Regions from separate parts of the Tepidiforma thermophila genome, predicted to be linked through region 1. Evidence: riboswitches for the same ligand, from Rfam matches in the RefSeq annotation. Region 1 holds a riboswitch; each other region holds the start of a gene.

Region 1 (9,612 bases):
ACCGGGGCATCCACACGCTAGCGACGCGGGCCACCGAGCAGTACGAGGATGCGCGGCGGAAGGTGGCGCGGTTCATCGGGGCGCGCGGCCCGGAGGAAGTGGTGTTTACCCGGAACGCGACAGAGGCGATCAACCTTGTCGCGCGGGCGTGGGGCGATGAGCATGTCGGCGAGGGCGACGAAATCGTCCTCACGCTGATGGAGCACCACTCGAACATCGTGCCCTGGCAGCTGCTGGCGCGGCGGAAGGGCGCGACGCTGCGGTACGCGGGCATCACGGGCGACGGGAACCTCGACCTGGACGAGCTTCGGCGACTCATCGGGCCGCGGACAAAGCTGGTGGCCGTGACGCACATGTCGAACGTGCTGGGGACGATCAACCCGGTCGCGGACATCGCGGAGATGGCGCATGCGGCCGGGGCGCTGCTGCTCGTTGACGGCGCGCAGAGCGTGCCCCACCTGCCTGTCGACGTCCAGGAGCTGGGGGCGGACTTCCTCGCGTTTTCGGCGCACAAGATGCTGGGGCCGACGGGGGTGGGGGTGCTTTGGGCGCGGGCGGAGCTGCTGGAAGCGATGCCGCCGTTCCTGGGCGGGGGCGACATGATTGCGGTGGTGCGCCCGGAGAGTTCAACGTGGGCGGAGCTCCCGCACAAGTTCGAAGCCGGGACGCCGAACATCGCGGACGTCATTGCGTTCGGAGCGGCGGTCGACTACCTCGCGGATATCGGGATGGCGAACGTCCGGCGGCACGAGGAGGAGCTGACGGAGCTGGCCCTCGAGCGGCTGCGGCGCGTGCCCGGCCTGCGGGTGTTTGGGCCGGCGGCGGCATCCGAACGGGGCGGTGTGGTGAGCTTCTCGATGGAGGCGGCGCACCCGCACGATGTGGCGACGATCGCCGACGGGTACGGGGTGGCGATCCGGGCTGGGCACCACTGCGCGCAGCTGCTGATGCGCGCGCTCGGCGTGCCAGCGACGAGCCGGGCGAGCTTCAGTATCTACAACGGCGCCGACGACATCGAGGCGCTGGTCGAGGCGCTCGAAGGGGTGAATCGCGTGTTCGGAGAGGGACGTGAGCGAGCCGCCGTTCGATGACCTGTACCGGGACCTGATCCTGGACCATTACCGGCGGCCCCGGAACCACGGGCCGCTGCCAGCGCCGACCGCGCAGGCGGAAGGGGTGAACCCGGTGTGCGGCGACGAGATTCATCTCGACCTCGCGGTCGATGACGGGGTGCTCGCGGACCTCGGCTTCTGGGGGCAGGGGTGTTCGATTTCGCAGGCGAGCGCCTCGATGCTGACGGAACGGCTGAAGGGGCGCCCGCTGGCCGAAGCCGAGGAGGTTGCCGGGAAGGTACGATCGATGCTGGTGGAGGGCGCACCGCCGGACCCATCGCTCGGCGACCTTGAGGCGCTCGAGGGGGTTGCGAAGCTGCCGGTACGGGTGAAGTGCGCGCTCCTCGCGTGGAACGTTTTGCTTGAAGCGCTGCGGCAGGCGAAGGCCGCCGCACAGGAGGAACGACATGGCTGAGACCGAAACGCCGCAGGTGCCGACCTACGAACAGCTGCGGGAGAAGCTCCGGGAGGTGAAGGACCCGGAGATCAACATGAGCATCGTGGACCTTGGGCTGGTGTATGACATCCAGTACGACAACGGTGACGTGCTGGTGACGATGACGCTGACGAGCCCGGGGTGCCCGCTCGGCCCGATTATCCGGGGAGAGGCGTATGCCAAGCTGCGGGAGCTCCCGGGCGTGAAGGACGTCGACGTGCAGATCGTCTGGAACCCGCCGTGGGATCCGCGGACGATGGCGAGCGAGGACGTGAAGATGGCGCTCGGGATCTGGTGACGGGAAGGGGTCAGCGCCCCTTCCACTCCGGGTCGCGATGTTCGAGGAAGGCGCGGACGCCTTCTTTGAAGTCCTCACTCGCGAAGAGGCGGGTGATGGTGGCCGTGCTGTCGGCCAGGTGGTCCATGGGGTCACGGGTGAGGGACTGGTAGAGGAGCCGCTTCGTCTCTGCGATGGCGAGCGGCGAACCACGGGAGACCTCGTGGGCGAAGGCGAGCGTCCGCTCCATCAGCTCGGCGTCGGGCACGACCTCATGAACGTAGCCGATGTCGAGGGCGCGGGTCGCGGAGATGATTTCCCCGGAATAAAGCAGGTAGGCGGCGTTTTGCAGGCCGACGATGCGGGAGAGGAGCCAGGTGCCTGCGGCGGTATCCGGAATGAGGCCGCGGTGAACGAAGACCCAGCCGAAGCGGGCGGATTCGGCGGCGATGCGGAAATCGCACTGCGACGTGAACTCGACGCCGACGCCGATGGCGACGCCGTTGACGGCGGCAATGGTGGGCTTGGGGATTGAGGCGAAGGTCCAGGGGGCGGGACGGTTTTCGCTGTAGGCGCGGCCATAGGTTTCGGCGCGGCCGGCGGTGGGCGGCTGGCCGGAGAGCTGCTGGAGGTCGGTGCCTGCGCTGAAGGCGCGGCCGGTGCCGGTGAGGATGAGGGCGCGGACGCGATCGTCGGAGCCGGCCTGGCGGACAGCGTCTTCGATGGCCCCGAGCATTTCGTAGGTGATGGCGTTCATCTTTTCGGGGCGGTTGAGGCGCAGGACGGCGGTGGAGCCTTCGAGGGTGTATTCGACGTCGGGCACGGGCAGGGGCCTCCGCGGATTGCTGCGGATGGCACGATACGGGATTTGCCGGGGCTTCGCGACGTCCGGTCGGCTACTTGCCGCCGGCGACAACGACGGCTTCGCCGGGCTCCGGTTCGGGGACCACCGCCGTGCGGACGGGCAGGCCACGGCTGCCTTTTTCGGCGACGCGGTAGACGAGGCCCCTGCCGGAAGCGAGCTTCCACTGGGCGTGGAGGGCCGGCAGGCTTGCGAAGAAGAAGGTGATGACGGCCATGAGCGGCCACATCAGGAGCCCGGTGAGGTAGACCCAGCGGGACACATAGGCCGGGCGCGGGCCGCGAGTCCGCAGCTCGAAGACGATCATGACCAGGAGCGGGAAGAGGCAGAGGCCGACGAGGATGCCCGGGAGGTTGAGCCACATGGTCGGCTCGAAGATGCCTTCGGGGCCGATGCGGAACCAGCGGGACGGTTCGAGGAGGTGCTCCGGGTGCCAGCCGGTGCCCGGGACCGGGTACCGGTGGACCCACCAGCCCGGGAGGGGGGCATCGAATTGAGCTGCGAAGCGGGACGGCAGGAAGATGCCGAGAGTGACGATGTACCACTGGGCAGCCCAGAGGACGTGGACTTTCGTGACGGCCCCGGCGAGGACAAGGCGGCGGCGCCAGGAGAGCGGGGACCGCGGGTGCATGGCGGCGCGCCAGGCGTAGGGAATGTCGCTGGCGCCCCAGGCGTGGCGGACCGACTGGGCGTAATGGGCTTTCAGCGTCTTCCAGTAGCCATCGGCGAGGACGCAGTCGTTGCCGAGCGGGAGGAAGAGCGGCTCGACGTTGACGTCATCGCCCAGCGTGTAGGCGCACTTGAGGTAGAGGTGCCAGTCCTCGGGGATGACCTCTTCGTCCCAGTAGTCGACTTCGTGGAGCATCTGCCAGGAGAGGGAGTAGCAGCTGGTCGGGAAGCGGACGCTGCCGGGGATGAGAAGGTTGGAGGTGCGGTTGATGCCGGAGAGGCCATCGGGAATGCGGAGGGGGGCGGGGATTTCCCAGATGTTGTTCGAGTTGAAGATGGTGGGCTGCCAGAAGGTGCGGTAGGGCTTCTTCGCTGCCAGGAAAAGGTAGTTGAGGGCGGCGAAGTGGGAGGGATGGAAGACGGCGTCGGCGTCGCAGCTGGTGACAGTGTAGCGGCGGATGTCGTCGCCGCCGTTTTCGATGAGGCGGATGTGGGCTTCGCGGGCGGCCCAGGCTTCGTTGGAGCCCTTGCCAGGCGTTTCGCCGGGGAGGCCGGCCGGGTGGAAGGTGGCGAAGATGTCGGCAAAGACGCCGGGGTAGCGGGCGATAAGCCGAGCGGCCTTTTCGCGGGCGCCGGGTTCGCGGTCCTCCATGGCGAGGACGACGACCAGCTGGCTGGCGACCGACTGGGCGGCGAGGGAATCGATGGTCCGGGCGAGTCCCTCTTCGGACTCTTTGTAGTTGGGGATGATGACGAGGTGGCGGGGCCAGGTCCAGCGGTTGGGGAGGCCCGAGCGGGCGATGTGGGCGGCGTATTTGGCGCGCCAGTCGGTCGCTTTCCAGTGCTTGATGCGGCGGAGGCCGATGGCGCAGGCGATGGCGACGGAGTAGCTGCGGAACAGCCAGTAGACGAAGAAGGCGACGCTCAGGACGGCGAAGAGGAGGGGCGCCTTGAAGGGCCCCCAGAAGATGAAGCTGATGAGGAGGAGGGAGAGGGCGAGGGGGATGGCGTTGCCGAGGCGCTCCCAGAGCGGGGAGCTGGCGTAGACGGAAAGGACCGGCTTTTCGCCGCGAGATTGCGCCGGAACGGCGGAAACGGAAGGCCTGGAGACCATATGCGGGGTGGCCTCGAACAAGGTCTTCCTACGCCGCCGAGGTTAGCTGCCGGGCTGCGGCCGGAGATAGCCGCTCCGCCGTCGCCGGGTTGTGGTGCCGGCCGGGCGGATTCGCCCCGAGAACTGGTTCCCCCGTTCTGCCCGGAGGGGCAGACTAGGCGCTGCGGGCGACGAGCCCGCTTCAGGCATCGTTCGCCCGGTACGCGTAAGCGTCAAGACCCCCGGGCGGCAGCAGATGGACGGAGGAGAGCATGGCAAACGAGCTGCAGGTTCGCGAATCGCTCATCGGCGACATCCGGGAAGTCAATTTCTGGTTCAGGTGCGGGGAGGAGCTGGTGCCGGGGGTGGCCTACCTCCCGGCGGGCACGGAGGAGCTGATGCCGATGGTGCAGATTCAGCACCCGGGAATGGGGAGCAAAGAGGATTACTGGGTGAGCGAAATCGGGATGCGGTGGGCGAAGCGCGGGTGGGTGTGCGTGGGACTGGATGCTCCGCTCCACGGCGAGCGGCAGACGCACGACCCGATGGCGCTCTTCCGCCAGCCGGAGCGGTATGAGGCGTTTCGTGCGCAATTTGCTGCGGAAGTTGGGCGGATGCTCGAGCTGCTGCCGGGCGTGCTGCCGATTGATACGGGGCGGCTGGGATATGTGGGCTACTCGCTGGGGAGCATGATCGGGATTGCGGCCGTGGCGCGGAGCGGTCGCTTTCGGGCGGCTGCGTTCTGCCTGGTGGGCGAGGGCGGGCTCGCGGGGAGTGCGGCCGGGCCGGATTCCGACGTGGCGCGGCTCGGGGGCGTCGCGGTGCGAGTCATTGGGAAGACCGCCGACGAGCTGATTCCGCGGGAGCGGACCGAGGCGCTCTATGCGGCGCTGCCGGGGGAGAAGGACCTGCAGTGGCTCCCCGGCGGGCACTTCGAGATTGGGCCCGACGTGGTGCGGCTTGCGGAAGAGTGGATGGTTGCGAAGCTGTGAGCGGCGGCAGCGGCCTGCGGTGCCGATGCGTATACTCGCGAGCACTGCATACCGGCACTGGAGTTCGCCATGGGGAACATGATCGATGGGGGCGAGATTATCGCCCGGATGATCAAGCAGGAGGGCGTGAGCCACATCTTCACGCTCTCCGGGGGGCACGTCCAGAACATCTACGAGGGCTGCCTGAACAACGACATCGGCATCATCGATACGCGGCATGAGCAGTCGGCCGGGCATGCGGCGGACGGCTATTCGCGGATCACGTTCAAGCCGGGCGTCGCGGTGGTGACGGCCGGGCCTGGTGTCACTGACGTTGTGACAGCAGTAGCGAACGCCTACCAGGCGTCGAGCCCGATGGTGGTGATCGGCGGGCGGTCGCCGCTTCGGCAATACGACATGGGTTCGCTGCAGGACATTGAGCTGCTCGATGTGATGAAGCCGATCACGAAGTGGGCGCAGACGGTCTACGAGACGCGGCGGCTCCCGTACTACATGGCGATGGCGTTCCGTGAGGCGATGACGGGCAGGTACGGGCCGACGTTCCTGCAGGTGCCTTCGGACGTGCTGTTCGGGCGGGTGGATGAAGATTCGCTGGAGTGGCCGCGGAACTACCGGGTGACCGGCGAGATCATGGGCGACCCGGAGCTCATCAAGCAGGCGGCGCAGCTGATCCGGGAGGCGGAGAAGCCGATGGTCATGGCCGGCTCAGGGGTGTTCTGGCACCGGGCGCACCGTGAGCTGGCGGAGTTCGCGCGGGCCGCGGATGTGCCGGTCTACACGAACGCGATGGGGCGCGGCACGCTGCGGCAGGACAACCCGAACTTCTTTTCGCTGTCGCGCAAGCCGGCCTTCGCACAGGCGGACGTCATCGTCATCCTCGGGACGCCGATCGACTTCCGGCTGAAGTACGGGCGGCCGCCGGCGTGGAACCCTGCGGCAAAGGTCATCCAGATTGACATCGATCCGCGGGATATCGGGCGGAACCGGGACTTCACGATCGGTATCGAAGCGAACATCCGGCAGGCGCTCCTCCAGCTTACGTCGGAAATTGGGAAGGCGGAGCACAAGGAGTGGATGACGTACCTGCGGGGGCTCGAGAACCAGGCCGATGAGCAGCGGTCGTACTTCATGAACTCCGATGCGGTGCCGATTCACCCGCTCCGGCTGTGCAAGGAGATTGCGGAGTTCGTGGATGACGACACGATCGTGGTAGGGGACGGGGGCGACATTGTGGCGCTTGCGGCGAGCGTGCTGCCGATCAACAACCCGGGGCAGTGGATGGACCCGGGCCCGTTCGGAACGCTCGGGGTCGGGACCGGGTTCTGCATGGCGGCGGCAGTTGCGGCGCCGGAGAAGAAGGTGCTGATGGTGAACGGCGACGGCACCTTTGGGCTGAACGGGTTCGATTTCGACACGTTTGTGCGGTTTAAGATGCCGATCGTTTCGGTGGTTGGGAACGACCGGTGCTGGCACCAGATTTATGTCGGGCAGAAGGCGCAGTACGGGGAGGGCCGCACCCCGGCGACAGTACTGGGGGACAATGCGCGCTACGACAAGGTGGTGGAGGGCCTCGGCGGCCACGGGGAGTTCGTGGAACACCCGGAGCAGATCAAGGCCGCGATCGAGCGGGCATTCGCCAGCGGGAAGCCGGCGTGCGTGAACGTGATCATGGACCCGGAGCCCGCGGGGGTGAAGGGCGGATACGAGTTCAAGTAAGCCTGCCGGGCACCGGCAGGGAGGTGGGCAGTATGGACCACATCGTGGTGGAACGGGACGGGCGGGTCGCGGTGGTGACGCTGAACCGGCCGGAGGTGATGAACGCGCTCAACCGGCAGATGTATGCCGAGCTGGAGCAGACGTTCCGAGAGCTGCACCGCGACCCGGACGCCTGGTGCATCGTGCTGACGGGCGCAGGGCGGGCGTTCTGCTCGGGCGACGATGTGAAGCAGATCATGCTGGGCGAGCAGCGCGAGGAGACGGTGACCCGGTTGCGCGAAGTGAAGCCCCGCCCGACGCCGGCGGCCGCGGCCATCCTCGAGTGCGACAAGCCGGTAATTGCGGCCGTGAACGGCCCGGCGGTCGGCTGGGGGATGGACCTGGCGCTGTTCGCGGATATCCGGATTGCGTCGGAGCAGGCGAAGTTCGGGGAGCTGTTCATCAAGCGGGGCCTCGTGGCCGACCTCGGCGGGCTGTGGCGGTTGCCGCAGCTTGTCGGGCCCTCGAAGGCGGCGGAGCTGCTGTTTACCGGGGACGTAATCAGCGCGCAGGAGGCGCTGGCGATCGGGCTGGTGTCGCGGGTGGTTCCCCACGAGGAGCTCCTGCCGGCGGCAATGGGCCTGGCGAGGAGAATTGCGGCGAACCCGCCGATCGCGATGCGCTACATGAAGGAAGGGCTGCGGCGCTCGCGCCACGCCACGATGGATGAGATGGGCGAGTTCATCGGGAACGCGCTCGCCTACCTCTTCACCACGGAGGACCACCGGGAGGGCGCCCTGAGCTTTGTCGAACGGCGGGAGCCCGTCTTCAAGGGGCGGTGACCGGGGGCCGGCCGATCAGCTGAGACGGCCGGTGATGTAGTCGGTCATCGCCCGGATGTGGTCTTCCTGGTGGATGGTGACCCAGCGGAGGAGGTCGCCGATGGAGATCATGCCGACGAGGCGGCCATCTTCGATGACGGGCAGGTGGCGGAACCGGCGGCCCGTCATGAGCTGCATGGCCTCCTCCACGTGCCACTCAGGGGAGATGGTTACGGGGTCGCGGGTCATGACCTCGGCGACGCGGGTGAGGGCAGGGTCGCGGCCGGCGTCGACGACCCTGCGGAGGACGTCGCGTTCGGTGAAGATGCCGACGGGCCGTTCGCCTTCGACAACGAGGAGGGCGCCGATGCCCTTTTCGTTCATCTGGCGGACGGCCTCGGCGACGGTGGCGGACCGTTCGACGGTGTAGACGTGGCGGCCCTTCTCGGCGAGGACACTGCTGACGAAGCCGTACATTGGGACCTCCTTGCCGGATGATTCCCAGTATACGGGCCTGTCAAGCGCCGGTTTCGCGGCTGCGGCGGAGGTTGGGCAGTTTGAAGTTGTCCCAGGTGACCACGCGCTCGGGGGTGACGACGACCCAGCGCCAGTTGCGGCCGCGGGCGGTGGCGTCGTTCCGGCGGGGCTCGGCGGGTTCGCCGTGGCCGCCGGCGTACTTTTTGCCCATTTGCCAGCGGACCTCTTCAAGGTGGGGGTCGGCGGCCTCTGCGGCGGCGTCTTCGAGGACGCGGCCCGTGCCCTGGAACATGGCGCCCTGGAGTTCGGGGAACCGCTCGTTGCGGTCGACGAGGACGGTGCAGGTGGGGTTGCGGCGGAGGTTTTCGACCTTCTGGCCGCGGCAGTAGGTGTAGATTTTGCCGCCGGCCCAGCCGAACCAGAGCGGGGTGAGGTTGATGCGGGTGCCCGGGCCGATGGTGGCGATGCGCATGTTCCAGGTGGTGAGCATGAGCTCGTCGAGCTCTTCGGGGGTGAGTGCGAGTTCCTTCGGGATGGGCATGGAGGGGCCTCGTCTGGAGTGGTGCGAGGTGCTATCCTACAGGCGAAGCGGGCGGGTGTGGTTCAATGGCAGAACGCGACCTTCCCAAGGTTGAGACGCGGGTTCGATTCCCGCCATCCGCTCCAGAACGGTGAACGACGGCGCCCCGCGGGAGTCCCGGCGGGGCGTTTTTCGTCAGGGTACGAAGGGTCGGTCAGGCGACGGCGGAGCGGGAGTTCTCAGCGGGAGCGGGGTGCTGTGGTCGGGCGCGCACGGCGACGGCGAGGCTGGCGCCGGGCTCGTGGTTGCGCGCCGCGACGAGGTCGCGCTGGGCACGGCGGAGGAAGTCGCGGACTTCGAGCTCGCCTTCGTAGCCGGTGAGCGAGACGACGGGCGTCAGCCGGGTGGCGTGGTCGTTGGGGATGCAGGCGGCGAGGGCCGGGAGGAGCGCATCGGCCTTCATGGCGGTCGTGGCGATGCGGTCGTCGGCGATGATAGCGGCGAAGATCGGGCCCTGGAGGTGGGCGACGAAGTCGCCTTCGCCGACGGCGTGGCGGAGCGCCCGGGCGACAGCGGGCAGGAACCGCTCTTCGGGGTTTTTCAGGGTTTCGAAGCCGGTGATATCGGTGAGGGCGAGGGAGAAGCCGCGGCCGTTGCG
Region 2 (9,612 bases), 560 kb from region 1:
GAGCCCCGCCGAAGCCCTCGAGGTCGTGCAGAACGGCCACCTCGTCGGGCTCGGCATCCTCTGCCCCGGTGTCCTCACCCAGGCACTGCTCGAGCGCGCCCGGCAGCTCGAACGCGTCGATATCCGTTGCCTCGCACCCCGCGAGGTCCCGCTCTTCTCCCCCGACGGCCCCAAAGGCGAAAAGGAGATCGAACTCTTCATCGGCGATGCCCTCCGCCCCGCCCACGACCAGCGCATCGCCACCTACCTGCCCAATACCTTCATGCTCGGCTTCAAGGCCTTTGACGCCGGCCGCCCCGAAGCCCGCATCCCCGACGTCTTCCTCGTCGCCGTCTCCCCGCCCAACGAAAAGGGCTACGTGAACTTCGGCCCCCACATGTGGCACAAGAAGGCCTACGTCCGCCGCTGCCGCCACACCGTCGCCGCCATCGACCCCAACATCGAGCCCGTCTACGGCGATACCTGGATCCATGTCTCCGAAATCGAGACCTTCGTCGACGGCTACATCAAACCCGTCGATATCCCCGCCGTCCGCCAGCGCATCGAAACCCAGGCCCCGCCCGAAAACCGCGACGCCCTCCTGAGAATCCTCAACGAAGCCTCCCCCGACCAGGTCGCCCTCGTCGAGGACATGTTCCACCTCATGCCGCCGGGCATCCTCGAGCAGGCCTTCGGCCTCTCCGAGGTCGACCCGGCCGCCCAGGCCATCGCCGAGCACCTCAAGACCCTCATCCGCGACGGCGACACCATCCAGGTCGGCGTCGGCCAGCCCAGCTCCCTCATGTTCAAGGCCGGCGCCTTCGACCACGCCCACGACCTCGGCCTCCACACCGAACTCGGCTCCCCCGGCCTCGCCCGCCTCTGGGAAAAGGGCGTCCTCACCGGCGCCCGCAAGTCCATCCACAAAGGCCGCGCCGTCGCCACCGCCTGGACCGGCTGCGACGGCACCGACCTCCGCATCATCGCCGATAACCCCGCCTTCGAACTCCACGACTCCAACTACCTCCTCAACCCCCTCCTCATGGCCCAGAACCGCCAGATGACCTCCATCAACAGCGCCATCGCCGTCGACCTCCTCGGGCAGGTCGCCAGCGAGGACCGCTTCGGCGGCCACATGGTCAACGGCACCGGCGGCCAGCCCGATGCCCACCTCTCCGCCGCCCTCTGCCCCGATGGCCGCGCCATCACCGTCCTCCGCTCCACCGCCCTCGAGGGGACCGTCTCCAAGATCGTCGCCCAGCACCCCGAGGGCACCCTCGTCACCGTCCCCCGCTACCTCGCCGATACCGTCATCACCGAGTACGGCATCGCCCGCCTGCTCGATAAGAACCACCGCCAGCGCGCCGAGGAGCTCATCGCCATCGCCCACCCCGATTTCCGCGCCGAGCTCCGCGCCCAGGCGAAGCAGCTCTGGGGCACGCTCGAATGAGCACCGGGCCCGGCCCCCAGCCGGCATCGCCGGGAGAGCCCGCCGGGCGGCTGGCCGGCAAGGTCGCCGTCGTCCTCGGCGCCTCCTCCGGCATCGGCCGCGCTGCCGCCCTCCGCTTCGCCTGCGAAGGCGCCACCGTCATCGCCGCTGCCCGCCGCTTCCCCGAACTCGAAGCCCTCGGCCGCGAATGCGGCGCCATCCCCGTCCCCTGCGACATCACCCGCGACGACCAGGTCGAAGCCCTCGCCCGCGTCGCACTCGACCGCTTCGGCACCCTTGATGTCGCCCTGAACTGCGCCGGCTTCGAACAGAGTACCCCCATCCGCGACCTCACCCCCGAGCGGCTCTACAACATGGCCAGCGTCCAGTTCCTCGGCGCCGTCTCCTTCATCCGCCACATGGCCAACGCCATGGCCGCCACCGGCGGCGGCTCACTCATCACCATCTCCTCCATCACCGCCCTCCTCGTCGGCGAAGGGCTCGCCGCCTACGGCGGCTCCAAAGCCGCCATCAACCACATCACCCGGATCGCCGCCCTCGAATACGGCCCCCAGGGTGTCCGCGTCAACGTCGTCTCCCCCGGGCTCATCGAAACTCCAATGACCGCCCACATGTTCATCCCGCCCGTCGTCCGCGCCTTCACGCGCGAAACTCCCCTCCGCCGCATGGGCACAGTCGACGACGTCGTCGAAGCCGTCCTCTGGCTCGCCTCCGATGCCTCCAGCTTCATCACCGGCCACAACCTCCCCGTCGACGGCGGCCAGCTCACCCGTCGCCTCCCGGGCCGTGACGACTTTCTCGCCTCCTCCTGATTGTTGACTCGATCGCTCGACTTTCTGAACTGGCCGGGCTACAATCAGCCTCGCGGCCCTGCCGCAATCTTCCCCCGAACTGAACGGAGCATCCCCATGACCGACCCCGAAATCGCTACTCGCGGTTACGCTCATCCCGAAGTCCTCGTCTCAACCGAATGGGTCGCCCAGCACCTCAACGACCCCTCCGTCCGCATCATCGAATCGAACGAAGACCCCCTCCTCTACCCCTCCGGCCACATCCCCGGCGCCGTCCAGGTCGACTGGGCCGCTGATCTCAACGACCCCCTCCGCCGCGACTACCTCGACCGCGCCGGCTTCGAAAAGCTCATGAGCCGCATCGGCGTCACCCCCGAAACCACCGTCGTCTTCTACGGCGACAAGAACAACTGGTGGGCCTGCTACGCCTTCTGGGTCTTCCAGCTCTTCGGCCACACCAACGCAAGGGTCATGGACGGCGGCCGCCTGAAGTGGGAGAAGGAAGGCCGGCCGCTCGTGAAAGACGTCCCCACCTACCCGCCCACCGAGTACCGCGCGCCCGAGCGCGACGACACCAAAATCCGCATCTTCCGCGACGAAGTCCTCAAGAAGCTCGGCACCGGCGTCAAACTCGTCGACGTCCGCAGCCCCCAGGAGTACACCGGCGAGCGCACCCACATGCCCGAATACCCCCAGGAGGGTGTCCTCCGCGGCGGCCACATCCCCGGGGCGAAGAACGTCCCCTGGGCCCGCGCAGCCAACCCCGAAGACGGCACCTTCAAGTCCGCCGCCGAGCTCAAGGCGATCTACGAGCAGGAAGCCGGCCTCACCCCCAACGACGAGGTCATCGCCTACTGCCGCATCGGCGAACGCAGCTCCCACACCTGGTTCGTCCTCAAGTACCTCCTCGGCTACCCCAACGTCCGCAACTACGACGGCTCCTGGACCGAGTGGGGCAACTCCGTCGGCGTCCCCATCGAGCGCTGAACTCCGCTACGCTGGTTGGTGAAGCACCCGTGCGGCGGGCGGCCCGTCTGCCCGCCGCACGCCCTCCCGGAGCACCCCCATGGCCCAGCCCCCCAAAGCCTTCCAGCAGGTCATCGACGACTTCGCCTTCGCCGACCGCCAGGAGCGGATCGAGATGCTCATCGAGTACGCCGACCGCTTCAAAGAGGTTCCCGAGCGGATCGCAACCCGCCCCTTCCCCGAAGAACACCACGTCCAGAAGTGCGAATCCGATGCCTACGTCTGGGCCGAAGACCTGCCCGACGGCACCCTGAAGTTCCACTTCGCCGTCGAAAACCCGCAGGGCCTCTCCGCCAAGGCCTGGGCCGTCATCCTCGATGAGACCCTCTCCGGGCAGCCGCTCGAAGAGGTCGCCGCCGTCCCCTGCGACAGCGTCTTCACCGTCTTCGGCAAAGAGGTCTCCATGGGCAAAGGCATGGGCCTCATGGGCATCGCCGATATGGTGACCGCCTTCGCCCGCCAGCGCCTCGCCGCCCGCGCCGCACAGTCCGGCTCAGCGTGACGTAACACAAATGTTCGTTGACCGCGCCCACCCCGCACCGTAGCATCGAACAAACCGCGGGACGCAGGAGGCCATGCCGAAGTACATATTCGTCACCGGCGGCGTCGTCAGCTCAGTCGGCAAAGGCATCACCACCGCCAGCCTCGGCCGAATCCTCAAATCCCGCGGCATCAAAGTCTCCATCCAGAAGCTCGACCCCTACCTCAACGTCGACCCCGGCACCATGTCCCCCTACCAGCACGGGGAGGTGTTCGTCACCGTCGACGGCGCCGAAACCGACCTCGACCTCGGCCACTACGAACGCTTCATCGACCAGGACCTCACCGCCGCCTCCTCCGTCACCTCCGGCCAGGTCTACCTTGCCGTCCTCGAACGCGAACGCCGCGGCGACTACCTCGGCGGCACCATCCAGCAGGTCCCCCACCTCACCAACGAAATCAAAGCCCGCATCTATGGCGTCGCCGAGCAGACCGGCTGCGACGTCCTCATCTGCGAAGTCGGCGGCACCGTCGGCGATATCGAAGGCGAAACCTTCATCGAAGCCATCCGCCAGATCCGTCACGAACAGCCCCGCGATGCCACCCTCAGCGTCCACGTCTGCTTCCTCCCCTGGGTCGGCGCCACCGGTGAACTGAAGACCAAGCCCACCCAGCACTCCGTCCGCGAACTCCGCTCCAAGGGCATCCAGCCCGACGCCATCGTCCTCCGCGCCGACCACCCCGTTCCCCGCGACATCACCGATAAGGTCGCCCTTTTCTGCGACGTCGAGCCCCGCGCCGTCATCCCCATGGAGACGGCCGACACCATCTACGAAGTCCCCATCACCCTCGAAGAACGCGGCCTCGGCGACTTCGTCCTCGACCGCCTCGGCCTCGAAGGCCAGCGCGACCTCGCCGAATGGCGCGACCTCGTCTACCGCCTCAAGCACCCGCGCCGGGCCGCAGAAGTCGCCGTCGTCGGCAAGTACGTCGAACTCCGCGATGCCTACATCTCCGTCAAAGAGGCCCTCGTCCACGCCGGCATCGCCCACGAGGCCGAGGTCGCCATCCGCTGGGTTCCCGCCGAGGCCCTCGAAACCCGCGACCCGGCCGACCTCCTCGCCGGCGTCGACGGCATCGTCGTCCCCGGCGGCTTCGGCGAACGCGGCTGGGAAGGCAAAATCCGCGCCGCCGAATACGCCCGCACCACCGGCACGCCCTACCTCGGCCTCTGCCTCGGCATGCAGGCCCTCGTCACCGAATTCGCCCGCCACGCCTGCGGCCTCGTCGGCGCCAACAGCACCGAGTTCGACCCCGAAACACCCCACCCCGTCATCAGCCTCCTCGAAGAGCAGCACGCCGTCGTCAACCTCGGCGGCACCATGCGCCTCGGCGCCTACCCCTGCCGCCTCCTTCCCGGCAGCCTCGCCCGCCGCGCCTACGGCACCGACCTCGTCCGCGAGCGCCACCGCCACCGGTGGGAGTTCAACAACGCCTACCGCGCCCGCCTCGAAGCCGAAGGCCTCCGCGTGAGCGGCACCTCCCCCGATGGCTCGCTCGTCGAAATCTCCGAAATCTCTGGCCACCCCTTCATGCTCGGCACCCAGTTCCACCCCGAACTCCAGAGCCGGCCGAACCGCCCCCATCCGCTCTTCCGCGAGTTCATCGCCGCCGCCCTCGCCCGGCGGGCCGCCGGCGCCGCCGCCCCCGCCACCGCCTGAGCGCCCGCGCCTACTCCAGGTGCAGCGCCCGGCGCACGTCCGGGTTCTGCAAATCCAGCTCGAACGTCTTGTACTGGTACGTCTGCCCCGTCTCCGGCGAATGCCCCGTCCGCTCCTCGCCGACCCGCAGCACACCCCACGAGAGCATGCTGTTCACGAGGTTCTTCACGTCCGACTCCTCGCGCCGCACCACCGGCTTCAGCGTGTCCACGATCCGGTTGAACGTCAGCCACCCGACCCCCGGCTTGTTCCGCTCGTCGTGGATCGCCACGATCACCGCCCGCCGCTGCTCCTCGGTCAGGTCGTTGTAGTTGAATTTGGCGTAGTCGTACTTCGCCAGCTCCTGCCCCACGTTCCGCGGCCGCTCGATCGCCTCCGTCCGCTCATTCGGCAGGAACAGCCAGTCCGTAAAGTCCGCGTTCACCATCATCAGCAGCCCGCTCTCGTGCAGCGCCCGCGCGAAGTCGCCCGCCCGGCCGCGCGCCAGCCGCTGGAAGTCCGCCTGCGGCATCCGCTTCTGCAGCTCCTGCCCCACCAGCGAAAGCGGCAGGTCGCGCCCGTTCGTCCGGAAGTCCTCCACAATCGCGAGGATCTGCTTCAGCACCTCGGCGACCTCCCGCGGCTCCGCCGAGACCGGCCCCTTCGCCTGCGCCAGCTCCAGCGCCCGCGCCGCCGCCGCGGCCAGCCGCGGCTCGATCTTCTCCACCGCCGCCGGCTCCCTCACCGGCGTTGCAGCAGCACGGTCGACCTCCGGCTCCACGTCGAGGTCGTAGTACAGCACCACGTCGGCCTGCTGCACGAGCTGCGCCGAGGTCGCCCACGACACCCCGATCACCACCACCCGCTTTCCCCGCGCCCGCAGCAGCATCACGACGTGGAAGAAGCTGTGGTCGCCCGAGGCGATCACAAACGTCCCGATGTTCGGGTAGAGGTGGCTCGCCTCCACGCAGTCGACCGCCAGCTTCACATCGACCGAGTTCTGGATGCGCGCCTCGCCCTCCGCCGTCGTGTACCGCCGGGTGAGCACGTACACCGGCTCCAGCCCCGCCGTATACAGCGACGCCGGGTCGCCCGCCTGGACCGGGTCCATCCAGTCCGCGTACGCCCGCGCGTAGGCCACCCGCCCGAACCGCTCCGCCGCCTCCCGCAGCGCCGTCACATTCGGACGACGGTTCCGCTGCATCAGGCTGAACTTCAGGTTCTCCCAGTCGACGAGCAGCGCGACGTCATCGTGCCCGGGCCCATTTCCGCCATCCCGCATGCCGCGATCGTAGCCGAACTTCCCGCCGCCCGCTGTGCACCGTGCCTCCCGGCAGCCCCCGGCCCCGCCGCAACCGCAAGCCCGCATCCGGCCCCACCCGCTCCCCCGCCGCCCATCCGCATTCCCCCGCATTTTTCCGTGTCGACGCGCACGGCCGCTCCGAATGTGGTAGTGTGAACGAGCCGAATCCCGGCCGCGCCGGGAACGGGGGACCCATCACCTGGGGTGCATCCTTCCACAGCGAAGGACGGCGACTTCCGACGCCGAACCCGTCAGCTAACCCCGTAGGCGTTCGGAGGAGCCTCTGCCTCCTCTGCGACCCGGAACCAGGCGGGCCCTCCCGCCCGCCGCCAGCACACAGGAGGTACGCGCAGTGCAGTACGCCATCTCCCCGTCCACCATCCTTCCCCGCAAGACCGTCTACCGCGAAACCGAGCTCAACCTGGCCCGCATCCGCGAGGCCGCAACCAGGCTCCGCTCCTGGGCGCTCGTCTCCGGCGAGCGGATCGTCGGCCTCCCCTTCATCCGCGTCAGGTCCGACCTCCTCTGCGAGGTCCATCTCCCCGTAGACGGCAACGTCCAGCCCCACCCCCAGACCGGCGTCTTCGCCCACACGGCGCCCGAATCACCGGCCGTCTCCCTCCGCGTCGTCCGCTTCGACGAGCTCCGTGCCGTCATTCGCGAGCTGAGCGGCGAAATCGCCGTCGATTGCGGCAGCGCCGGCCCGGTCGAGTTCCATCCCTCCACCGCCGAGTTCACCCACGGAACGCTCCTCTGGCCCGTCCACCGGCTCTCTCCGGCCCTCGCGCCGGCCGTCGCCATCCCGGGGCGCCGCACCCTCGAGGCGGCGTCATGAGGATCCCCCGCGGCGCTCGCGCCGCCGGGGCCGCCGCCGTCCTCGCCGCCAGCCTTGCCTTCGCAGCCTGCGGCGGCGATGACAACGATGACCCGACACCCACGCCCGGCAGCACCGAGACCCCGGCCGCTGCCTCGCCTACCGCCGCAACCCCGGGCGCGTCGCCCACACCCGCGGCAACCACCCCGGCCGCCACCCCGACGCCGGTCGTCTTTACGCCCACTTTCACCTGCACCAACCCCATCACACCCCTCCAGGCCCGCCTCAACCGGGGCCAGCAGGTCGAACTCCAGGGCCGCGTCTTCGGCGTCATGGACCGCAACAGCGATGCCGTCCTCGCCGTTGGCGCCCCCTTCGATGCCCTCCTCCGCGTCGAGGTCATCGTCCCATCCGGCAGCCGCCAGAACTTCCCGGCCGATCCGCTCCTCGGCTTCGCCAACCGCGACATCTGCGTCCGCGGCACCATCGAAGAAATCGGCGGCATCCTCACCATCGCCGCCACCAGCCCCTCCGAACTCACCGTCGTCGACTAACCCGAAAGGAGCCGGCCGATGACCATATCCGCCATCACCATCGCCCGCCAGGTCGGCACCGGCGGCGAAGAGGTCGCCGCCATCGTCGCCGAGCGGCTCGGCTACCGCCTCCTCGACTACCGCATCGTCCAGGAAGCCGCGCTCGAAGCCGGCGTCTCCCCCGAGACCATCGCCGAGGCCGAGCGCCGTCCATCCTTCTTCGCACGCATCATCGAAGCGCTCGCCCGCACCCCTTCCGCGGCCTCGCTGCAGTGGGGCGAGCCGCTCAACATCGACGCCACCCCCATCCTCACCTCCGCCGACTATCGCCAGCTCATCCAGGACGTCGTCGAAGACTTCGCGAATCACGGCCGCGTCGTCTTCCTCGGCCACGGTGCCCAGTTCATGCTCAGGGCCCGGCCCGACGTCCTCCGCGTCTTCATCACCGGCAGCGAAGCCGCGCGCGTCCGCCGCCTCATGGCGCAGGCGCGGCTCGACGAAACCGCCGCCCGCGCCCTTGTCCAGCGCACCGACCGCGAGCGCGTCGCCTACTTCCGTGAATACTTCGGGGCCGAATGGCTCGACCCCGCCAGCTACGACCTCACCGTCTCCACCGACCGGCTCGCGCCGGAAGCCGCCGCCCGCGTCATCCTCTCCGCCGTGGAGCTGCGGAACCCGGTCCCCGCCTGAACGCTCGACCCAGTCACTGGCTGTGCCTAGTCTGGGGTGCGAAGCACACCGCTTCGCACCCCAGCTGCTGTTCCGGAGGCCCCCTTGGACTGGTGGCGCATCGTCCATGTCCTCTCCCTTATCTGGCTCGGCGCCGGCCTGGGCGCCACCTACCCTCTCATCCTCCGCGCCTGGGCAACCAAAGAGCTCCGCACCCGCGCCACCCTCCTCATCGAAGCCGCCAACAACGAAACCCGGGTCCTCCTGCCCGGCGCCATGGCCAGCGGCATCACCGGCTTCTTCTGGGCCGTCGCCGCTGAGTACAACTTCATCAAAGACGCCTGGCTCGGCATCCTCACCCTGCTCTACATCTTCTTCTACTTCGTCTGCCTGCCCCTGCTCGGCTTCGGGCTCCGGAGGGCCAGGCTCGCCGCCCTGGTCGCCCAGAAAAAAGGCGAAGAGACCGAAGAACTCCGCCAGGTCCTCGAAGACCGCGTCCCCATCGTCTTCGGCACCATCCTCGTCCTGAGCGTCCCGCTCCTCGCCTGGCTCGCCGTCTTCAAACCGTTCTAGCGCCCCGGTCAGAACACCAGCGGCTCGCTGCCCGGCCTCGCCGACCCCGGGTCGCATGCCGGGCTCCGCTCCACCCACCGCAGCAGGTCTACCGGGTCGAACGGCCCGATCGCGTCCGCCTCGCCCGGTGCAAACAGCACCGGCCTGCGGTGCGCATCGCCCGGCGGAAGCCCTGTCAGCTCCGCCCGGTACACCAGCGCCAGCTCCCAGCCGTCGGCATCGAAGGGGAAGCTCAGCACATCGGCAACTTCGAGCGCTGAAATCGCCCCGTCGCACCAGTCATCGGCCAGCGCT
Region 3 (9,612 bases), 810 kb from region 1:
TAGCCCTGCTGCCAGGTGGCCGAGCCCTTTCGCCGATCGATGACGACATCGGCGCCGACGAGGGCGCCGACGAGCCCCATGACCGAGACGGGCACGAGGATGATGAGGACGAGGAGGAGGATGACCAGCAGCCAGAAGGGGAGGGCGGGGCCGCGGTCGACCATGAACCAGCCGATGGCGAACGAGACGAGGAGGCCGATGAGGGGGAGGATGACGGTGCCGCGGGCGCTCTTGATTTCGATGCGGTCGTCGCCGATGACGGCCATCGAGCGGTGGAGGAGGACGGTCTTGCGTCCGTCGCGGCGCTGTTCGACGACGTGCCCGGGGAGGTCGGTGACCATGTCGTGGTTGATCGTCGAGGGTCGGGGGGCGGGCGGTCAATGCGCTCGGGGGCGTCAGCGGCCTTCGAGCATGTAATCGGGCGGCACCTCGCGGGTGGCGACCCCGGCATCGATCGCCGCGCCGGCGACGGCCCGGGCCACCCGCCGATGAACGGCGCGGTCGAGCGGCGGGGGAAGCAGCTGCCCGGGGGGAGCGCTCTGCACGATCGCCTCGGCGGCGGCCCGGAAGATCGCCGGGACGAACTCGCGGACGCCGGCATCGAGCCCGCCCCGGCAGAGCCCGGGGAACGCAAGCATGTTGTTGGTCGCCCGGCCGTCGGTGGCCAGCGCGGCGCCGGCGGCCATCGCCACGTCGCGCTCGATCTCGGGGACGGGGTTGGAGAGGGCGAGGATCACCTGTCCGCGGCGGACCATGGCCGGCTCGATAAGGCCCGGTCGGCCCGTTGTCGCCACCACGAGGTCGCAGGTGGCCATGATGGCGGCGAGGTCGGAGGGTTCGCCGCCGGCGGCGCGGAACCGTTCGATGGCGCCCGGGTCGAGGTCGGCGCCGAGGACGGGGCGGCCGAGGTAGTCCATGAGCGCGCGGGCGATTGCGGTGCCGGCGGCGCCGAGGCCGATGCAGCCCACCCGGCAGCGGGCGAGGTCGAGCCCGGCCAGTCCCGCAGCGCCGATGACGGCGGCGAGGACGACGGCTGCGGTGCCGTGCTGGTCATCGTGGAAGACGGAGATGCCGGCTGCCCGGAGGCCGGCTTCGACCTCGAAGCAGCGCGGCGCGGCGATATCTTCGAGCAGGACCAGCCCGAAGCCGTGCGCAACGGTCGCGATCGCCTGCACGAGCTCGCTTGTGGGCACGGCCCCGGCCGCCAGCGGGACGCAGCTGACGTCGACGAGCTCAGCGAGGATGGCGGCCTTCCCTTCGAGGATCGGGAGGGCGGCGAGCGGCCCGAGGTTGCCGAGCCCGAGGATGGCGGTGCCGTCGGAAACGATGGCGACGGTGCTCGCGCGCATAGTGTAGTGGTCGGCCAGCTCCGGTTCGGCGGCGATGCGGCGGGCGACTTCGCCGACGCCGGGCGTGTAGACGCGGCGGAGGTCGGCCTCGCTGGCGATGGGGTGGCGGGCGCGGATGACGAGCTTGCCGCCGACGTGGAGGTCGAGCACCTCGTCGCGCACTTCGAGCACATGGGCCTCGCCGGTGGCGTCGATGGCGCGGATGGCCGGCTCGATCTCGGCCGCGTCGGCGAAGCCGATTTCGATATCGCGGACGCGGCTGAGGGGGCCCATGAAGACGGTGCGGAGGTCGCCGATAGAGGCGCCGTGCTCGGCGAGGATGGCGAGGACGCGGGCGAGGACGCCGACGTGGTTGCTGGTGCGCACGCGGAACGTGCGGAGCACCATCGGGCGGGGTTCGACGGAATCGGGCATGCGAGGGCCCCGGGACGCGATATTCCAAGTTTCGCCCGGCGCCGGCCTCCGGGCGACGAGCCAGGGTCAGGCCGGGCGGCGGCACACCCCCTGCAGCAGCCCGAGGCGGCCGTCGGCCATGCAGGCCGCGAGATTGGCGACCCGCTGCTCCATCCCGGCGCCCATCACCGCGCGGAGGGAGAAGGGGCTCGACGTATCGGGACGGCCGACGGGCGGCGGGGGCTGGTTCCAGGCCTCGATGACGAAGCCGACCTCCTCCAGCAGCGCGCGGGTCGCCCCGGCATCGAGGAGGAAGCTGATTGCGGGGTCGCCCGCCCAGGGCAGCGGGTAGGCCGGCTCGGCCGGGTTCGGCCCGCGGATGACATCGAAGAAGGCGAACCGCCCGCCGGGCCGGAGCACCCGGTACGCCTCGGACCAGAAGGCGCGCCGGTCGGCGATGTTCATCGCCGCGTGCTGGGTGAAGACGACATCGAAGTTGGCATCGGCGAAGGGGAGCGCCGTCGCATCGGCCACGCGGAAGGCGGCCCGTTCGCCGAGCCCGCAGGCCTCGGTCAGCACCGCAGCCGAGCGGACAAACTCGGGCGAGAGGTCGACGCCCGTGACCTCGCAGCCGAACTCGGCGGCGAGCACGCGGGCGGGGCCGCCGAGGCCGCAGCCGAGGTCGAGCACGCGGTCGCCGGGGCCGATGCCGGCGAGGCGGGCGAGTTCGCGGGTGGCGCGGAGGCCGCCCATGTGGAACTGGTCGGCGGGGGCGAGCGCGGCCGGGGTAAGCGGGTGGACGCCGGCCGCGCGGGCGGCCTCAAGGATGCGCTCGGCGAGCGCCTCTCCGCGGTAGTGCGCGAGGACGTCGTCGGTGCCCATGTGCAAAACCTCCCGCCGGCGGCCTGCCGGCATGCTAGGCCCGGCGGCGCTCCGCGGCCTGGACGAGCCGGCCGAGGGCGAAGGCGGCGCGCTCCACGCTCGGGAAGACGGCGATGCCCCGGGCGACGAAGTCGTCGCGGACCTCGTCGACGAGGGCGCGGTGGTCGCGGTTGCGCGTCTCCGTGGGCCCGAGGACGACGGCAACCGGCTTCGTGCTGGCGGCGGCGATGGCGGCGAGCCGGCCGCAGGCGTGCTTCAGCCGGTCAGCGGCATCGGGCCGGCCGAAGAACCAGTCCTCGCCGACGTTGGCGATGGCGAGGTCGTAGTGGTCGCCTTCGAGCATCAGCTCGAGCAGGCCGTTCGAGGAGAGGCCGCTGCCGGCGAGGATCGACTGGTCGACCGGGTTGCCGACCCAATCGGCGAGCATGGGGGCGCGCTCGCGGACCCGTTCGCGCACGGCATGCGGGAGGGGCACGACCTCGAAGCCGTTCTCTTCGGCGGCATCGGCCGACTGGACGCTGCGCCCGCCGCCGCCGCCCACGATGGCGATCCGCCGGCCGGCGGGCGGGCGGAGGAGCGCGGCGCCGACCATGAGGTCGAGGAGCTGGTCCTGGTTCCGGGCTTCGATGGCGCCGGCCTGGCGGAGGACGGTGCTCCAGAGCTCGGCCTGGCCGGCGAGGGCGGCGGTGTGGGAGGCCGCGGAGCGGGCGCCGGCGCGGGTGCGCCCGGCCTTGTGGATGATGACCGGCTTGCGGGCGGCGGCAGCGCGCAGTCCTTCGTAGAAGCCGCGGCCGTCAGGCACGCCTTCGACGTAGCCGCCGATGACCGTCGTCTCAGGGTCGTCGGCAAGGTAGCGGAGGAGTTCGCCCGGCGTGATATCGAGCCCGTTGCCGTAGTTGACGACCTTGCCGAAGGCGAGGCCGCGGGCGTTGCCGCGGGTGATGACCTCGACGGCGTTGTTGCCGGACTGGCTGAGGAAGGCGACGCCGCCCCGGTCGGTCGGCAAGTCGGGCCGGAAGGAGAGGCCGCCGGCCGGGTGGTAGAGGCCCATGCCGTTCGGGCCGAGGATGCGCACTCCGAGCTCGGCCGCGCGGCGGGCGATCGCCTGTTCGAGGCGGGCGGCCTCGGCGTCGCCGGTTTCGCTGAACCGGCCGGTGAAGAGGTGGAGGAAGCGGACGCCTTTTTCGCCGCAGTGTTCGACCAGCTCCGGGACGGCGGGGGCCGGCACGCAGGAGATGACGAGGTCGACCTGGCCGGGCACCTCGCGCAGGGAGGGGTAGGCGCGGAGGCCGGCGACCGTGTCGGCCTTCGGGTTGATGGGGTAGATGGGGCCGCTGAACCCCTGCCGTTTGATCGCTTCGAGGTAGTCGTGGCCTGGGCTGTCGACGTTGGTGGAGGCGCCGGCGACAGCAACGGAGCGGGGACGGAAGAGGAGGTCGAGGTCGGGCGTCGAAGGGAACCGGGTCACGCCCGGATTGTACGGGAGGGGCGGCTTGCGGGGTTGCGGACGCGGGCGGGCAGCGTAGCATCCGCGGCACACCGACGCTGCGCCCGACGGAGGACCACCTGTGACGCTTCCGCCCCCGCTCGACCAGTACGCGCTGCTGCGCGGCCTCCGCTTCCACTACCGGGAATGGCCGAACCCCGGGCGGCCCCCGCTCGTGCTGCTGCACGGGTTCACCGGGCACGCCCGCTCGTGGGACACCTTTGCGGCGGCAATGCAGCCGCAGTTCCACCTCTACGCGCTCGACCAGCGCGGCCACGGGGAAAGCGCCTGGGCCGACGACTACACGGCCGATGCCATGGTCGAGGACCTGCGCGCCTTCGCGCAGGCGCTGCGGCTGGAGCGGTTCGCGCTGCTCGGCCTCTCGATGGGCGGCCGCAACGCCTACCTCTTTGCGGCCCGCTACCCCGGGGCGGTCGAGCGGCTGGTCATCGTCGATATCGGCCCCGAGGTCCACGCAGCCGGGGCCGCGCGCATCCAGTCGGGCGTGCGTGCGCCGGACATCTTCGCCTCGCCGGAGGAGGCGGTCGAACGGGCGCTCCGGGCGAACCCGAACGCCGACCCCGCCGAGGCGCGCCGCCGCACGCTGAACAACCTCCTCCTCCTGGAGGACGGGACCTGGACGTTCCGGTACGACCGCGCCTTCCGCGATGGGACGCGGCCGATCAGCCGGCCGGACCCGGAGGCTTCGTGGCGGGAGCTCGCGAAGATTGCTGCGCCGACGCTGCTCGTCCGCGGCGAGCGGAGCGACGTGCTCGCGCCGGAGGTTGCGGCCCGGATGGCGGCGACGATCCCGGACTGCCGGCTGGTGGAGGTGCCGGGGGCGGGGCATTCGATCCCGCTCGAGCGGCCGCAGGGGTTCCTCGAGGCGGTGCGGCCGTTCCTGCTCGGCTGAGCCGTCAGGCCCCGGGCGAGGCTGCGGGGCGGGGCAGGAGGTCGGCCGGCTGCCCGACCCTGCGGAGGAACCGCGCCCGGTCGAGCTCGGCGAGGAGGAGGAAGCCGCCGACGAGCAGCGCCATGGCCGCGAGGGTGACGCGGGCGCCGGCGTAGGTGGTGCCCACGCCGAGGGCGAGCAGCGGCAGGGAGATCGCCGTCTCGGTGAGGGTGAGCTGGACGGCGAAGACGCGGCCGTGCTGGCCGGCCGGGGCCGTCTCGGTGAGCGCGACGCGCCCGGCGATGAGGAGCCCGGAAAGGGAGACCCCAAGCAGGAAGGCGACGGGGATGGCGACCGCGAAGGTGGTGTTCATCGAGGCTTCGAGGCGGGCCACCGGCGGGATGTGGCTGTACTGGGCGACCGCGGTGATGCCGTAATCGAGGGCGGTGAGCGCCGCCAGCGCAACCAGCAGGCCGAGGAGCCCGAGCCTGAGCACCTCGTGGGCGCGGGCAAGGGTCAGCTCGCGGCTGCACCACCAGAGCCCGGCCAGCACGCCGAGGACCCCGGGCGCGAAGAGGTACGCCATCGCCTCCCAGCCGAGGCCGAGGTCGCGCTCGAGGTAGAAGGGGAGGGCGACGACGATCCCTTTCGAGACCACCATCTTCAGCCCAAGGGCGACGAGGGCGTAGCGGGCGAGCGATTCGCGGCCGAAGAAGGCGATCGTCTCGCGGAAGCTGAGGGCGGCCCGGGCGCTGCCGGCAGCGAACGCCCGGGCCAGCGGTGCAACCCGCACGGCCAGCACCACGGTCAGTGCGAAGAGGAGGGACATGCCGACCGCAGCGCCGATCACCATCGCCGTGGGACCGCCGAGGAAGTAGAGCGCGGGCGCGAGCACGAGCATCCCCGCGGCCTGGCCGGCGTACTGGAGCGCCGCCAGCCAGGAGTGGACGCGGCCGACATGGCTCGCCTGGAGCGGCCGGACGAGGGCGAGCTCGGCCGGGGTGAAGACCTGGGAGCCGGTGGAGTAGAGGAAGGCGAGCACCCAGGCGCTGGTGCCGCCATCGAGGAGCCAGGTGCCGGCGGCCACCGGCAGGAAGCGCAGGAGCGCCCCGAAGGCGTAGCCCCTGCCCGGGCCGAGCCGGTCGGCAATCGACCCGCCCGGCAGGCCGAGCAGGATGGAGGGCAGGAGCATGGCGATGAAGAGGCTCGAGAGGTCGAGCGCAGGCTTCGCTCCGGTGCCGGCGACGAGGAAGAGCGCGGCCAGCCAGATGTTCTGGGACGTTTGCGCGGTGAACCGCGCGGCGTAGCTCAGGGCGCGTTCGAAGCGAAGCGATGACGGCTCGCGGGAATCCATCCCGTTCCCCCGTGACAGTCCGGTGGCCGCGCCGGGTGCGGTGCGGCCGGTGGCCTCGAGAGACGGGAGGTGCCGGTTCCGCGTCTCTCCCAAGAGCCTGCGAGGTTAGCTGACGGGTTCGGCATTGGGAGTTGCCTACGCGCCTGCGCGCGATTCACCCCGTGCGTTGGGTCCCCCGCTCTCCGCGTGGGCGGAGATTCGGCTTCGCACAGTATACGCCGCCCGTGATCGGCCGGTTTGCACACGGTTCACGAACGGCGAACGACCAGTCCCCGGCCGGTGCCGCGGAGACAGCCGCTCAGCGCGCCCGGCGCACCCCGAAGACGACGGGCGTCCCCTCCAGGTCCTCCTCGGCGCGGGCCGCATCGGCGGGCGGCTCCTCGCTGCGAAGTTCGAGCGCGAGCGTCTCGCCGCGGATGTAGGCGCCGTGGCGCTCCAGCACGCGGGCGACATCGGCGTCGCCGGCAACCCAGGCGATGATCCGGTCGGCGAGCTCGAAGCCGGCCTCGCGGCGGAGGTCCTGCAGCCGGCGGACGATTTCGCGGGCGAGCCCCTCATCGGCAAGCTCGGGCGTGATGGCCGTCGTGACGGCCACGGTGTAGCCGGCCTCCTGTGCGGCGGCGTACCCCTCGCGGTCCTGCGCCTGGAGGAGGATGTCGCCGGGCTCCAGCTCGATGCCGGCGACGGTGACGGTGCGCCCGCGGCGGACGGCGGCGGCGACCTCGGCGGGGTCCATCGCCGCCAGCCCCTGCCGGATGGCGCCGACCGCCTGCCCGTGCTTCGGCCCGAGGACCGGGAGGTTCGGCTTGACGTCGTAGGCGACGACGGCGGTCTCGTCCTCGACGATGCGGAGCGCCTTCGCGTTCAGCTCTTCGAGCACAAGGTGCCGGTTGCGCTCGACGACCGCGGCTTCGGCGGGGTCGCGAAGCCTGACGAGCACCTCGGCGACCGGCTGGCGCACCTTGATCTGGACCTTCGCGCGGGCCGCGCGCCCGAGGGAGCAGAGCCGCTTGATGAGCTGTGTCTCGGCGTTGAGGCGGGCGTCGATGCGCGCCGGGTCCGGCTCGGGCCACGCCGCGAGGTGGACGCTCTCGGGCGCGGCGGGGTCGACGGTGCGGACGAGGTTCTGCCAGAGCTCCTCGGCGACGAACGGCGTGAACGGCGCCAGCAGCTTCGCGAGGGTGGTGAGGGCTGCGTAGAGCGTTTCGTAGGCGCTCTGCTTGTCGGCGTCGCCCTCGGTAGCGCCGCGCCAGAAGCGGCGGCGGGAGCGGCGGACGTACCAGTTCGACAGGTCGTCGACGAATGCTTCGATGGCGCGGGCGGCGTCGGTCGGGTCGTACGCCTCCAGCTCATCGGTGACTTTGACAATGAGGGCGTTCAGCTCGCTCAGGAGCCAGCGGTCGATTTCGGCGGCCGGCTCCCAGCGGCCGGAGGGGCGGAAGCCGTCGATGCTGGCGTAGCTGACGAAGAAGCTGTAGGTGTTCCAGAGGGTGAGGAGGAAGCGGCGGAGCCCCTCTTCGACGAGGCCGGCGCTGAAGCGGCGGGGCGAGCCGGCGGGGCTGGCGGCGTACATGTACCAGCGGGTGGCATCGGCGCCGTGGCGGTCGATGACGGTCCACGGGTCGACCGTGTTGCCCCGGCTCTTCGACATCTTGTTGCCCTTTTCGTCGTTGATGTGGCCGAGGCAGATGACGTTGCGGTAGGCGATGCCGTCGGGGATGGCGCCGGCGGCGTGGAGGAGCGTGGCCTCGGCGTGGAGGGTGTAGAACCAGCCGCGGGTCTGGTCGATCGCCTCGCAGATGAAGTCGGCCGGGAAGTGGCGCTGGAACTCCGTCTCGTGCTCGAAGGGGAAGTGCCACTGGGCGTAGGGCATGGCGCCGCTATCGAACCACGCGTCGGCCACCTCGGGGACGCGCCGGGCGGTGCCGCCGCAGGCCGCGCAGCGGATGGTGATGGCATCGACGAAGGGGCGGTGGAAGTCGTCGAGGGCACGGGCGGCCTCCGGGTCTTCGGCCCGTTCGATAAGCTCGGCGCGGGAACCGATGCAGGCCGTCTCGCCGCAGGCATCGCACCGCCAGAAGGGGAGGGGCGTGCCCCAGTACCGCTCCCGGCTGACGGCCCAGTCGATGTTGTTCGCGAGCCAGTTGCCGAAACGGCCGTGCTTGATGTGCTCGGGGTACCAGTTGATCCGTTCGTTGCCGGCGAGGAGCTGCTCGCGGAGGGCCGTGGTGCGGAGGTACCAGCTCGGCTTGGCGTAGTAGAGGAGCGGGGTGCCGCAGCGCCAGCAGAAGGGGTAGGTGTGGCGGATGGTGCCCTTCTTGAGGAGCAGGCCGCGCTCCTCGAGGTCGCGCTCGATGTCGCGGTCGGCCTGCTTGGCGAATTTGCCGGCGCCGGGCAGGCCCTCGGCCATGATGCCGCGGAGGTCGATCGGCTGGGCGAAGAGGAGGCGGTAGTGCTTGCCCTCTTCGAAGTCCTCGCCGCCGAAGGCCGGGGCGATGTGGACGATGCCCGAGCCGTCTTCGAGCGAGACGTAGTCGGCCGCGATGACCCGGCGGAGGCCATCGGTCGATTCGCCGGGCGCGAGCGGGCGGAGGCGGCCGTCGTCGCCGAAACGGCGGACCGGGTGGCCGAGCAGCTCGGGCCGGTAGAGCGGTTCATAGGCGATGCCGACGAGCTGCTCGCCGCGGAGCGAAGCGGCCGGCTGCGCGCCCTCGCCGAGCACGCGCGGGGCGAGGGCTTCAGCGAGCACCACGGCCTCGTCGCCGAGGTCGTAGACGCCGTAGGAGGCATCGCTCTTGACGGCGAGGGCGACGTTGCCGGGGAGCGTCCACGGGGTGGTGGTCCACGCCACGAGGGCGAGCGGCCTGTCGGTGCGGAAGCCTGCGGCGGCGAGGGCATCGCCGGGGATGCGGAACTTCACGAAGACGGAGGGGTCGGGCACGTCGTCCTGGTAGCCGAGGGCGACTTCGTGGTCGCTGAGGCTGGTACCGCAGCGGGGGCAGTGGGGCGTGGAGCGGTAGTCCTGGTAGACGAAGCCGGCATCCCAGAGCTGCTTGAAGATCCACCAGCAGGTTTCGATGTAGCCATTGTCGTAGGTGACGTAGGGGTTGTCGTAATCGGCCCAGAAGGCGATCCGCTCGCTCAGGCGGGTCCACTCTTCGACGTAGCGGGAGACGGACTCCTTGCACTTCTCGTTGAAGGCGGCGATGCCGTACTCCTCGATCTCGGGCTTGGATTTGAGGCCGAGCTCCTTTTC

Evidence for each region. A riboswitch is a leader RNA that binds a small molecule or an ion and turns the genes downstream of it on or off. The one in region 1 is predicted to bind cyclic di-AMP.
Region 2: it holds a riboswitch for cyclic di-AMP, as region 1 does, so the genes downstream of both, A9A59_RS04150 (hypothetical protein) here and A9A59_RS06910 (glycosyltransferase family 2 protein) in region 1, are expected to answer to the same signal.
Region 3: it holds a riboswitch for cyclic di-AMP, as region 1 does, so the genes downstream of both, A9A59_RS02895 (MFS transporter) here and A9A59_RS06910 (glycosyltransferase family 2 protein) in region 1, are expected to answer to the same signal.

The regions. Positions count from the first base shown of each region.
Region 1 is NZ_PDJQ01000001.1:1,423,389-1,433,000, reverse strand. Features, by position in the region: gene A9A59_RS06930 (cysteine desulfurase) at 1-1,091, shown strand, start outside; gene sufU (Fe-S cluster assembly sulfur transfer protein SufU) at 1,069-1,527, shown strand; gene A9A59_RS06920 (metal-sulfur cluster assembly factor) at 1,520-1,846, shown strand; gene A9A59_RS06915 (enoyl-CoA hydratase/isomerase family protein) at 1,857-2,648, opposite strand; gene A9A59_RS06910 (glycosyltransferase family 2 protein) at 2,722-4,491, opposite strand; cyclic di-AMP (ydaO/yuaA leader) riboswitch at 4,487-4,641, opposite strand; gene A9A59_RS06905 (alpha/beta hydrolase family protein) at 4,722-5,441, shown strand; gene A9A59_RS06900 (thiamine pyrophosphate-binding protein) at 5,511-7,157, shown strand; gene A9A59_RS06895 (enoyl-CoA hydratase/isomerase family protein) at 7,190-7,978, shown strand; gene A9A59_RS06890 (CBS domain-containing protein) at 7,994-8,434, opposite strand; gene A9A59_RS06885 (pyridoxamine 5'-phosphate oxidase family protein) at 8,475-8,975, opposite strand; tRNA gene A9A59_RS06880 (tRNA-Gly) at 9,027-9,100, shown strand; gene A9A59_RS06875 (GGDEF domain-containing protein) at 9,169-9,612, opposite strand, start outside.
Region 2 is NZ_PDJQ01000001.1:867,961-877,572, forward strand. Features, by position in the region: gene A9A59_RS04120 (acetyl-CoA hydrolase/transferase family protein) at 1-1,429, shown strand, start outside; gene A9A59_RS04125 (SDR family NAD(P)-dependent oxidoreductase) at 1,426-2,241, shown strand; gene A9A59_RS04130 (sulfurtransferase) at 2,338-3,207, shown strand; gene A9A59_RS04135 (SufE family protein) at 3,287-3,748, shown strand; gene A9A59_RS04140 (CTP synthase) at 3,822-5,447, shown strand; gene A9A59_RS04145 (NYN domain-containing protein) at 5,458-6,708, opposite strand; cyclic di-AMP (ydaO/yuaA leader) riboswitch at 6,879-7,014, shown strand; gene A9A59_RS04150 (hypothetical protein) at 7,082-7,564, shown strand; gene A9A59_RS04155 (hypothetical protein) at 7,561-8,097, shown strand; gene A9A59_RS04160 (cytidylate kinase-like family protein) at 8,116-8,766, shown strand; gene A9A59_RS04165 (DUF2269 family protein) at 8,851-9,318, shown strand; gene A9A59_RS04170 (hypothetical protein) at 9,327-9,612, opposite strand, start outside.
Region 3 is NZ_PDJQ01000001.1:609,197-618,808, reverse strand. Features, by position in the region: gene A9A59_RS02920 (hypothetical protein) at 1-341, opposite strand, end outside; gene A9A59_RS02915 (NAD-dependent malic enzyme) at 396-1,763, opposite strand; gene A9A59_RS02910 (class I SAM-dependent methyltransferase) at 1,830-2,624, opposite strand; gene A9A59_RS02905 (acetate--CoA ligase family protein) at 2,659-4,092, opposite strand; gene A9A59_RS02900 (alpha/beta fold hydrolase) at 4,193-5,023, shown strand; gene A9A59_RS02895 (MFS transporter) at 5,028-6,356, opposite strand; cyclic di-AMP (ydaO/yuaA leader) riboswitch at 6,436-6,570, opposite strand; gene ileS (isoleucine--tRNA ligase) at 6,655-9,612, opposite strand, start outside.